DNA from 2 places in the Schwartzia sp. (in: firmicutes) genome. Region 2 is predicted to be linked to the other one. Evidence: predicted binding sites of a transcription regulator. Region 2 holds the regulator's gene; the other holds the start of a gene.
What was found. The regulator HrcA, encoded in region 2, represses chaperone genes, less so after heat shock. The targets are predictions, from matches to a motif close to TGTTAGCACTCNNNNNNNNNGAGTGCTAACA.
Positions count from the first base shown of each region.

Region 1 (4,239 bases), on a different contig from region 2:
CCCTCAGACCATTTTGCGGGCACCCGCAAAATGGTCGAACTAGGAAGTGGAGCAGAACGAGGGATAGAAGATTATCACCTCTCCCGTTATGCCTGCTATCTGATTGCCATGAATGGCGATCCCCGCAAAGAAACAATTGCTCTTGCGCAGACATATTTCGCCGTCAAAACGCGTCAGCAGGAGTTAATCGAAAACTATGATGAACTTGATGAGGATACAAAGCGCTTAGCCATTCGACAGGAATTAAAAACACACAACAAATATTTAGCAGATGCAGCTCACGATGCCGGAATAAACACGGGCGTAGATTATGCAGTATTTCAAAATCATGGATATAAGGGATTATATGGCGGTCTGACTGCTCAAGATATCCATAAACGTAAAGGATTGAAGAAAAGTCAGCATATTCTTGACCACATGGGCCACGAAGAATTAGCCGCCAATCTATTTCGCGCTACTCAAACAGAAGCGAAATTGCGTCGCGAAAAAATTCAGGGTAAAGAAGCCGCTAACAATGCGCATTACGAAGTAGGTAGCAAGGTTCGTCAAACCATCGCCGATCTAGGCGGAACGATGCCTGAGAATTTACCTACACCGGAAAAAAGCATTAAACAACTGGAAAAAGAACAACAGAAAAAACAACTCCCACCAAAAAAATAATTCTAAACCTCCCGAATCCAAGGAGTTTAGAACCTGATACCAATGGTACAAATCAGATTTCTCTTATACCTATAATATTGTAAAACAACTGTCCTTAAACGCAAAACAACCGAACCTCATCCGAGGTTCGGTTGTTTTACTTATTTATTCAGTTTGCAATTATCGCATTCGTCCGCGATTTATCACATCATGCCCGGCATTCCGCCGCCCATGCCTGCCGGCGGCATAGCCGGTCCTGCAGCCGGAGCCGGTTTGTCAGCAACGAGGGATTCCGTTGTGAGAACCATAGCTGCGATGCTTGCTGCGTTCTGGAGTGCAGAACGTGTAACCTTAGCCGGGTCAACGATACCAGCCTTGATCATGTCAACATATTCGCCTGTGAGTGCGTTGAAGCCTTTGCCTACGCCAGCCTTCTTGACACCCTCAACAACGACGGAGCCTTCGAGACCTGCGTTGTTCGCAATCTGACGAACAGGCTCTTCGATAGCACGGCGTACAATCTCAACGCCAGTCTTGACATCGCCCTCAGCCTTGATTTTGTCGAGAGCCGGCTGAATGTCAACGAGAGTCGTGCCGCCGCCTGCAACGATACCTTCTTCAACAGCTGCGCGTGTTGCGTTCAGAGCATCCTCGATGCGGAGCTTCTTGTCTTTCATTTCAACTTCCGTTGCAGCACCGATTTCAATGACAGCTACGCCGCCAGCGAGTTTAGCAAGGCGCTCCTGAAGTTTTTCTTTATCGAAGTCAGAGGACGTCTCAGCGACCTGTTTCTTAATCTGCTCAACGCGAGCTTTGATGAGCTTCTGATCGCCGTAGCCTTTGACGATAGTCGTTTCGTCTTTGGAAGCGCGAACCTGGCTTGCACGGCCAAGGTCAGCAATCGTGACACTGTCGAGTTTGCGGCCCAGCTCTTCGCTGATAACCTGGCCGCCTGTGAGGATTGCGATATCCTCCAGCATAGCCTTGCGGCGGTCTCCGAAGCCCGGAGCTTTAACAGCCAGTGCACGGAATGTACCGCGGAGTTTATTGACAACGAGTGTAGCAAGAGCTTCACCGTCGAGGTCCTCAGCGATGATCATGAGCTCTTTGCCCTGTTTAACAACTTCTTCGAGAATCGGAAGAATGTCGCTGATAGCGGAAATCTTGCGGTCCGTGATGAGGATGTACGGTTCTTTGAGGACAGCTTCCATCTTGTCCGTATCCGTTACCATGTACGGGGAGATGTAGCCGCGGTCGAACTGCATACCTTCAACAACGGAGAGGTTCGTCTCCATAGTCTTGGACTCTTCAACCGTGATAACGCCGTCTTTGCCGACCTTCTCCATAGCTTCAGCGATGAGCTTGCCAGTCTCTTCGTCAGAAGAGGAGATGGAAGCAACCTGAGCGATGGATTCCTGGCTTGCGACCTTCTTGGATTTTTTCTTGATTTCTTCAACGAGTGCTTTCGTAGCGAGGTCGATACCCTTTTTGAGTACCATCGGGTTAGCACCTGCAGCAACGTTGCGCATACCTTCGTGAATCATAGCCTGTGCGAGGACTGTGGCTGTCGTCGTGCCGTCGCCTGCGACGTCGTTCGTCTTTGTAGCAACTTCTTTGACGAGCTGTGCGCCCATATTTTCAAACGGGTCTTCGAGCTCGATATCACGTGCAATCGTGACACCATCGTTTGTTATTGTCGGAGCACCGAATTTTTTCTCAAGAACAACGTTGCGGCCCTTAGGTCCGAGCGTTACTTTTACTGCATTAGCGAGTGCATCTACGCCTCTTTCGAGTGCGCGGCGTGCATCTTCATCGAATAAAATCTGTTTTGCCATATTCAAGAACCTCCAATAATTTGTGTTTTATCTATTAAAGAACTGCGAGGATGTCGCTCTGGCGAATGATGAGGTAGTCAACACCGTCTACCTTTACTTCGTTGCCGGAGTATTTTGCAAAGAGGACCATATCGCCTTTTTTGACTTCCATCGGAGCAACCTTTCCGCTCTCAAGGAGTTTGCCGGAACCGACAGCGACAACTTCACCCTGCTGCGGTTTCTCTTTTGCCGTGTCCGGCAGTACGATACCGCTTGCTGTCTTCATATCCTGTTCGGAAACCTTTACTACTACGCGTTCGCCTAATGGCTTAATCATGTTTATCTTCCTCCTATGTTTGATTTCATCTTCTTTGTTAGCACTCCATATAGTTGAGTGCTAATCACAAGTCTTATAATATACACTTCAAGTCAAAAAATCAAGAGTTATTTTTGATTTTTTGACATTTTATTTTTCCTCTGACCGAATTTTGTCTCTTTCCTCGCCAATAAAAGAACCCGGCAGATACCTATGCACCTACCGGGTCATGATTTCATTTCTTTTCTATTCCTGCTACAGCGTATGCCGACATTCCTTCTCCGCTTCCGGTGAAGCCGAGCTTTTCTTCGGTGGTCGCTTTAACATTTATCTGATCTTTATCAACTCCGAGAGCACCGGCGATATTGTCCCTCATAGCTTCTATATAAGGAGCAAGCTTCGGGCGCTGGGCAACAATCGTTGCGTCAATATTGCCTACCTCGTAACCCTTTTCACGTATAAGTCCCATAGCGTGAACAAGAAGCTTCAGACTGTCCGCGCCCTCAAACTGCGGGTCCGTATCGGGAAAATGTTTGCCGATATCGCCAAGCGCTGCCGCACCCAAGAGCGCGTCCGTAATTGCGTGGAGCAGCACGTCAGCGTCCGAATGTCCCAAGAGGCCTTTTTCATAGGGTACATCGACGCCGCCGAGTATCAGCTTTCGTCCTTCCACCAGACGGTGCACGTCATATCCCATGCCAAAACGTGTCATCAGAATTTACCTTCCTTCCATTTTCTCTTGAATTCTTCCGCTTTTTCGGAAACAAAATCCACAGCAGCATCGATTCCTTTTTTTGCCGAATCGAGGGCATCGCTGCCGAGGAAGGCTTCTGCTATCAGGAGGTCCTCAGGAGTCGTGATTTTTATGTTTCTGTAGTCGCTCATAACTACTTCCACCAGGTGTCCCGCACGCTCTACCAGGCTTGCATCATCTGTTCCCTTGAAACCGTCCTCGAATGCTTTTTTATATGCTTCCTGCAATATATCCTTCTTAAAGCCCTGAGGAGTCTGTATTTCCCAAAGGGAAGCGCGCTCCGGAGTGCGTTTTACTATGCCCCCTGCGTCCACAACCTTTATTGTATTTTTTGCCGGAACGGCAGCAATAGCCGCTCCGTTCTTTTCAGCGGCCTCTATGACCTTTTCTATGGTTTCCTTGCTGACCATAGGACGTGCGGCATCATGCACGAGCACGATATCCGCTTCAAAGCTCACGGCTCTGAGTCCGTTTGCTACAGAATCCTGTCGTTCGGCACCTCCTGCCACAACGGCAAAGGGTTTGATATCCGGAACGTGTTCAAGGAGCTTTCGTGTGTTTTCCACTTCATCTGCCCCGACTGCTACTATGATTTCACTCACTTTGCTGCACGATGACAGCTTCTGCATTGTACGCACCAGCATCGGCGTACCGAGAAGTGAGAGAAACGCTTTGTTTATTCCCGCATTCATGCGTTTTCCCTGCCCTGCGGCAGG
Region 1 is NZ_CDXDFU010000142.1:174-4,412, forward strand. It holds partial or broken gene dinD (DNA damage-inducible protein D) at 1-660, shown strand, start outside; gene groL (chaperonin GroEL) at 843-2,474, opposite strand; gene groES (co-chaperone GroES) at 2,509-2,790, opposite strand; gene ispF (2-C-methyl-D-erythritol 2,4-cyclodiphosphate synthase) at 3,005-3,481, opposite strand; gene ispD (2-C-methyl-D-erythritol 4-phosphate cytidylyltransferase) at 3,481-4,239, opposite strand, start outside.
Region 1: groES (co-chaperone GroES) is a predicted target of HrcA. The motif match lies at 2,826-2,856, and genes of this name have one in related genera.

Region 2 (6,365 bases):
CAACGCCGAATGCCGCTTCCTCGAACTCAATCTCAAGGTCATAGCGCAGGTCAGAGCCCTTCTCCGGACCCTGACGGCGCTGACGGCTTCCGCCGCCGCCGAAGAAGGCGTCGAAAATATCGTCGAATCCGCCGCCTCCGCCAAAGCCTCCGAACCCTCCAAATCCGCCGAAGCCGCCTGCACCGCCGCCTCCGCCCATGCCGCCTTCAAATGCCGCATGGCCGAACTGGTCGTACTGCTGTTTTTTCTGCGGGTCGGAAAGAACGCTGTATGCTTCATTGACCTCTTTGAATTTTTCCTCAGCTTCCTTGGGGTTGTCACGGTTTAAGTCCGGATGATATTTTCGAGCCAGTTTTTTGAAGGCTTTCTTTATCTCCGCTTCCGAGGCACCCTTTTCAACGCCGAGAACTTCGTAATAATCGCGTTTTTCGCTCACGTTCTACCACCTTCGTAAATAAGAAGAGTGAGCAGTTTGGAGCCCACTCTTCCTCTAACCTGAACTGCGCTTATTCGCAGTCCTTCTTATTTCTTGTCGTCTTTGACTTCCGTATACTCAGCATCTACGACGTTGTCATCGTCTTTCTTTGCATCCTGCTGCGGAGCCGCGCCCTCAGGGCCTGCCTGTGCGCCGCCAGCAGCCTGCTGTGCCTGCTGATATGCAGCTGCGCTCATTTCATAGAGCGGTTTCTGCAACTCTTCCGAAGCTTTCTTGATTGCTTCGTTGTCGCCGCCCTTGAGTGCTTCCTTAACCTTCTCTACAGCAGCCTGTACCTTTTCGACCTGTGCTTTGTCAGCCTTGTCGCCGAGATCCTTGATAGCCTTTTCAGCCTGATATACAAGGCTGTCAGCGTTATTCTTGATTTCGATTGTTTCTTTCTGTTTCTTATCCTCTGCTGCATGTGCTTCGGCTTCTTTGACCATACGGTCGATATCTTCCTTGCTCATGCCGCTGTCTGACTGAATCGTAATCTTCTGCTCTTTACCCGTTCCGAGGTCTTTTGCAGATACGTGAACGATACCGTTCGCATCGATATCGAATTTAACCTCGATACGAGGTACTCCGCGCGGTGCAGGCGGAATATCGGAGAGCTCGAAACGTCCGAGCGTCTTGTTTCCTGCTGCCATTTCACGCTCGCCCTGAAGAACATGGATATCAACAGACGGCTGATTGTCTGCAGCCGTAGAGAATACCTGGCTCTTGGAGGTCGGGATTGTGGTGTTGCGGTCGATAATCTTCGTGCATACGCCGCCGAGAGTTTCGATACCGAGGGACAGCGGTGTAACGTCGAGAAGAAGCACGTCTTTGACTTCGCCCACGAGGACGCCGCCCTGTACTGCAGCACCGACGGAAACGCACTCATCCGGGTTGACTCCGCGGTTCGGCTCTTTGTTCAGATACTGCTTGATAGCCTCCTGAACAGCCGGGATACGGGAAGAACCACCGACAAGGATAACCTTGTTGATGTCGGACGGGGAAAGCTCAGCATCTGCCATAGCTTTGCGCGTCGGCTCCATGGTTGCTTCGACCAGGTCTCTCGTAAGTTCATCGAACTTAGCACGGGAAAGTGTAAGGTCGAGATGGAGCGGGCCGTTTGCACCTGCCGTGATGAACGGCAGATTGATGTTCGTGGAGAGCATGCTGGAAAGCTCAATCTTAGCTTTCTCTGCTGCCTCAACAAGGCGCTGAGCGCTCATTTTATCAGCTTTCAAATCAATACCGTTTTCTTTCTTGAATTCATCAGCCATCCAATCAACGATACGGGCATCGAAATCATCCCCGCCGAGGTGCGTGTTACCGTTGGTAGCCTTAACCTCGAATACGCCGTCGCCCAGCTCAAGAATAGATACATCGAATGTACCGCCGCCGAGGTCGAATACGAGAATCGTTTCATCATTGTCTTTATCAAGACCGTAAGCAAGAGCAGCAGCCGTCGGCTCGTTGATGATACGGAGAACCTCAAGGCCTGCGATTTTACCTGCGTCCTTTGTAGCCTGACGCTGGCTGTCGTTGAAGTATGCCGGAACAGTGATGACTGCCTGAGATACCGTCTCGCCGAGATATGCCTCTGCGTCAGCTTTCAGCTTCTGAAGAATCATAGCGGAAATTTCAGGCGGTGTGTAGCCTTTGCCGTCGATATCCACTTTGTAGTCGTTCTCGCCCATGTGGCGTTTGATGGAACGGATTGTGCGGTCCGGGTTTGATACAGCCTGACGCTTTGCAAGCTGACCGATAAGACGCTGTCCGTCCTTCGTGAAACCAACTACGGACGGTGTAAGACGGCTGCCCTCAGGGTTCGTGATAACCGTGGGCTCGCCGCCCTCCATAACGGATACAACAGAGTTCGTCGTACCCAGGTCAATACCAATTACTTTTGCCATTTTTATTTCCTCCTGTTATAAAACAAATGTTAAATATCTATTTATTTCACTAGCTTAGAACTAGTTGGAAACAACCTGTACCATGCTCGGGCGTACAACACGTCCTTTGACGATATAGCCCTTTTGCAGCTCCGCCGCAATCGTATCATCCTCGAGGTCGGGATTCTGAACCCTCATGACGGCCTGATGGAAATTCGGGTCGAATTTCTTTCCTTCCGTCTCAATATACTCGAGGCCGTTCTTTTTGAGCGTCTCGGCGAACTGATTATAAATCATTTCAACGCCCTTGTGGAAGCCGTCGCTGTCCTTATTGTCGGAAGCAAGGGCTCTTTCAAAGTTATCCAGGAGCGGAAGCATATCCTTGAGAATGGTCTGCGTGACCACATCGCCCAACTCCTCTTTTTCCTGCCGCGTACGGCGGCGGAAATTTTCAAAATCAGCCTGCAGGCGCAGGTACTGGTTTTTCTTTTCTTCAATTTCAGCCTTGAGCTTTTCTGTTTCATCAACAGACTGCTCTGCCGCTTCAGTATCCGGTGCTTCGGCTTCGGATACAGTTTCTTCCGTTTTTTCTGCTTCTGCCTCCGCAGCCGCTTCGTTAATCTGCTCCTGCATATCTTCCAAGTTCACTTCATCCTTTTTCTTCATTTTATCCTTCATGAATGCCATTTTTCTCACCTCGTGCCGCTACCAGCGGAATTTTTTGACCACGTCGGCCAAATGGCCGTTCATGTAATTGAGGAGTGTCATCGCCTTTCCATATTCCATACGTGTAGGTCCGAGAACAGCAATCGTTCCCAGAAGCTCGCCGTCCAGATGGTAGGTCGCTGTCATAAGACTGCATTCCTGCATGCCTCTGACTTCATTCTCCTTACCGATAGTAACCTTGAGTCCCTCTCCCAGATGCGCGTGAAGTATGTCCTTCAAAAGCTGTTCTTCTTCGAACATAAGCAGAATTTCCTTGACCTTTTCTACATCATGAAATTCCGGCTGCGAGAGTATCTCGCTGGTACCTCCCAGATAGAGGCGCTCGCGCTTCCCTGTGTCCAGTGAGCGGTGAATGACCTCCTGTGCCGCTTCAAAAAGACTTTCATCTCCGATTTCCTCGCGGATTGTCTTCATTACTGCCGGGGATATCGCATCGAGTGTATGCCCTGCAAGGCATCCGTTAATAACAAGTGCCATGCGCTGAAAATCTTCAAATGCCGCACCGTCCGGAATCGGGACTATCTTGTTCTCGATGAATCCGGCATCAGTCATAATAACAGCAATCGCACGGCGTTCATCCAACGGCAGGAACTGTAGGCAGCGGAAGGCGGCCTGTGTCATCTGCGGCGCAAGCACCAGAGAGACATTTTTTGTAACGTGCGATATGATGCGCGCGGTCTCCTGAAAGACTTCATCAATGCGGCGGACACGCTCCATATACCATTTGTCGATAAGAGCCTTCTCCTCTTCCTCAAGCGGTTTTGCCGGAAGAAGGTCATCGACATAGAAGCGATAGCCCTTGGAGGACGGGATTCGGCCTGATGACGTGTGGATGTGCTCGAGATAACCAAGCATCTCAAGGTCTGCCATCTCGTTCCGAATCGTAGCAGGACTGACGCCGAGATCATGTCTGCGCGCTATCGTGCGGGAACCAACCGGTTCAGCAGACTCAATATAGTCCTGCACGATTGCCTGCAAAATTCTCTGTTTGCGTTCGTCCATCCTTTCCTCCTCCTCGTTTGTTAGCACTCTTTCCAGTTGAGTGCTAAATACCTATAAAGAATATACCTCTTATACATCAAAAAGTCAATAAGTCAAAATAAAAAAATAAACTAACAGGAAAGAAAAAAGACAGAGCCACAGCCCTGCCTCTTTTCTTTCTTAATTAAAGTCTGTCATGCAGCGGATACCATTTGAATTCCTGCTGCTTTGTATCGTAGCTGTCGTATTCAATCTTGTTTTCAAACTCGGGGAAAATAATCGGTGTGCTTCCGTTGGCACGGACCGTGACCGAGAGCGGAAGCTTTTCATCCACATCCTCAACGGCAAAATCAAGCACCAGACCGATTTTATTCCATGTGGTGGAATAGAGTATATCCTTCTCCTCCACGCGCTGAATGTTCGTGTAGCGTACGCGCATGGGCACAAGCTCACGCCGTCCCTGCTTCACCGTAATTTCAGCGCCGCGTATAGCATCAATATCCAGACGGCGTGACGCAATCATGATGCGGAGCTGATATTCCTTTCCCGCCTCAGGTATTGCTTTGAAGTCTCTGCTTCCTGTGCGTGTCTGGGTAATCTGCTCATTCATTACATGGCAGTACGGAGTTATCCAATATGCATCAGCCGTGGTGCGGATATCGTCCTGCATGAAGTTTTCATCGGTACGGAAATCCTGCCACTCAGCAAACACAAAGTTAATTTTTTTATTCGGCACAATCCTGTTCGCCTTGACCTGTGCTTCGCTGACCTGAACAGAAGAAAGCTCAGGTGCTGCCATGGCAGGTACAGTTCCCATAAGAAGCATTGCTGCAGCTGCCGACGCGAAAAATTTCTTCATCATATTATTTATCCCCCTCAAAGCAGAAATTCACGGAAAGCGACGTTTCCGAGCTTCATTCCCTTTGGAGTAAGCCTGAAGTATTTATCGTCCGATGTCAGAAGTCCCTTTTCCGTAAGCTCGTCAATAACCTCCTGATATACACTTTCCACCGTGCATCCGAAGCGTTTTTCAAACTGGGCGCGGTTTATGCCGAGCACCGTCCTGAGCTCAAGGAAACAGAATTCTGCCATCTGAATCTCCGGTGTAGACGGCTCCTCCGGACGGGCCGGGGATTCACCGCGTTCGATGCTGGCGATGTATTCCTCAGGTGTCCTGAGATTTTCCGTGCGCCGTCCGTTCCAGTAAGAATGTGCTGCCGCGCCAAAGCCGATATAGGGCTGGTCGGTCCAGTAACCGAGATTGTGGCGGCTCTCAAAGCCGTCCCGGGCAAAATTCGAAATTTCGTATCTTGCAAAACCATAAGGAGGCAGATTATTCACAACGTAGTCGTACATGGCCTCCGTTTCTTCCTCTGTGGGAAGAGTGATTTCGCCTGATTCAATTTTTGCCTTTAATGGAGTTCCGTCCTCCACCTGAAGGCCATAAACGGACATGTGAGTCACCGCAAGATCCATGGCAGAGCCTATACTGTCGACGAGATTCTTCATTGTCTGCCCAGGCAATCCGTACATGAGGTCCATGCTGACATTAGTAAATCCCGCGGCACGTGCCCAGCGCACCGCGTCCTTAATATCCTGCGCAGTGTGAATGCGTCCGATGCGCTCCAAAATATCATTTTCAAAGGTCTGCGCTCCGATGGAGAGCCTCGTGACACCCATGGTGTAGAGCGCCGTCATATGCTCCAGCGTCACTGTACCGGGGTTCGCCTCGACGGTAAACTCCGCCTCAGGCTCCAACGGAATATTTTCACGCACTGCATCAATGATGCGTTCGAGCTGCGTGATAGGTATAACCGTCGGTGTTCCTCCCCCGATAAATACGCTGGACGCGGGGCCTGCCTTTGCCAGGAAGGGCTCCTGTGCTTCAATTTCCTTGACGATTGCCTGCGTATATGCAGACATGAGGTCTTCCTTTCCTTCCCACGAAGGAAAATCACAATACTGGCATTTCTTCTTGCAGAATGGGATGTGAATGTAGACTCCGTAGCTCATCAGTGAATTTTCAAGACCGCCATAAAGGCTTCCTGTGGTATCTCGACACTGCCTACCGCCTTCATGCGCTTCTTGCCCTCCTTTTGTTTTTCTAACAGCTTACGCTTACGCGATATATCGCCGCCATAGCATTTTGCAAGGACATCCTTGCGGAATGCGCGTACGTTTTCACGGGCGATAATTTTGCTTCCGACCGCTGCCTGAATCGGAATCTCGAACATCTGCTTCGGGATGATTTCCTTGAGCTTCGCCGCAAGCTGACGCCCACGGTAAGCCGCATGATCCGC
Region 2 is NZ_CDXDFU010000179.1:174-6,538, reverse strand. It holds partial or broken gene dnaJ (molecular chaperone DnaJ) at 1-436, opposite strand, end outside; gene dnaK (molecular chaperone DnaK) at 523-2,379, opposite strand; gene grpE (nucleotide exchange factor GrpE) at 2,440-3,045, opposite strand; gene hrcA (heat-inducible transcriptional repressor HrcA) at 3,064-4,086, opposite strand; gene ACY69O_RS07790 (hypothetical protein) at 4,250-4,927, opposite strand; gene hemW (radical SAM family heme chaperone HemW) at 4,942-6,078, opposite strand; partial or broken gene ACY69O_RS07780 (elongation factor 4) at 6,078-6,365, opposite strand, start outside.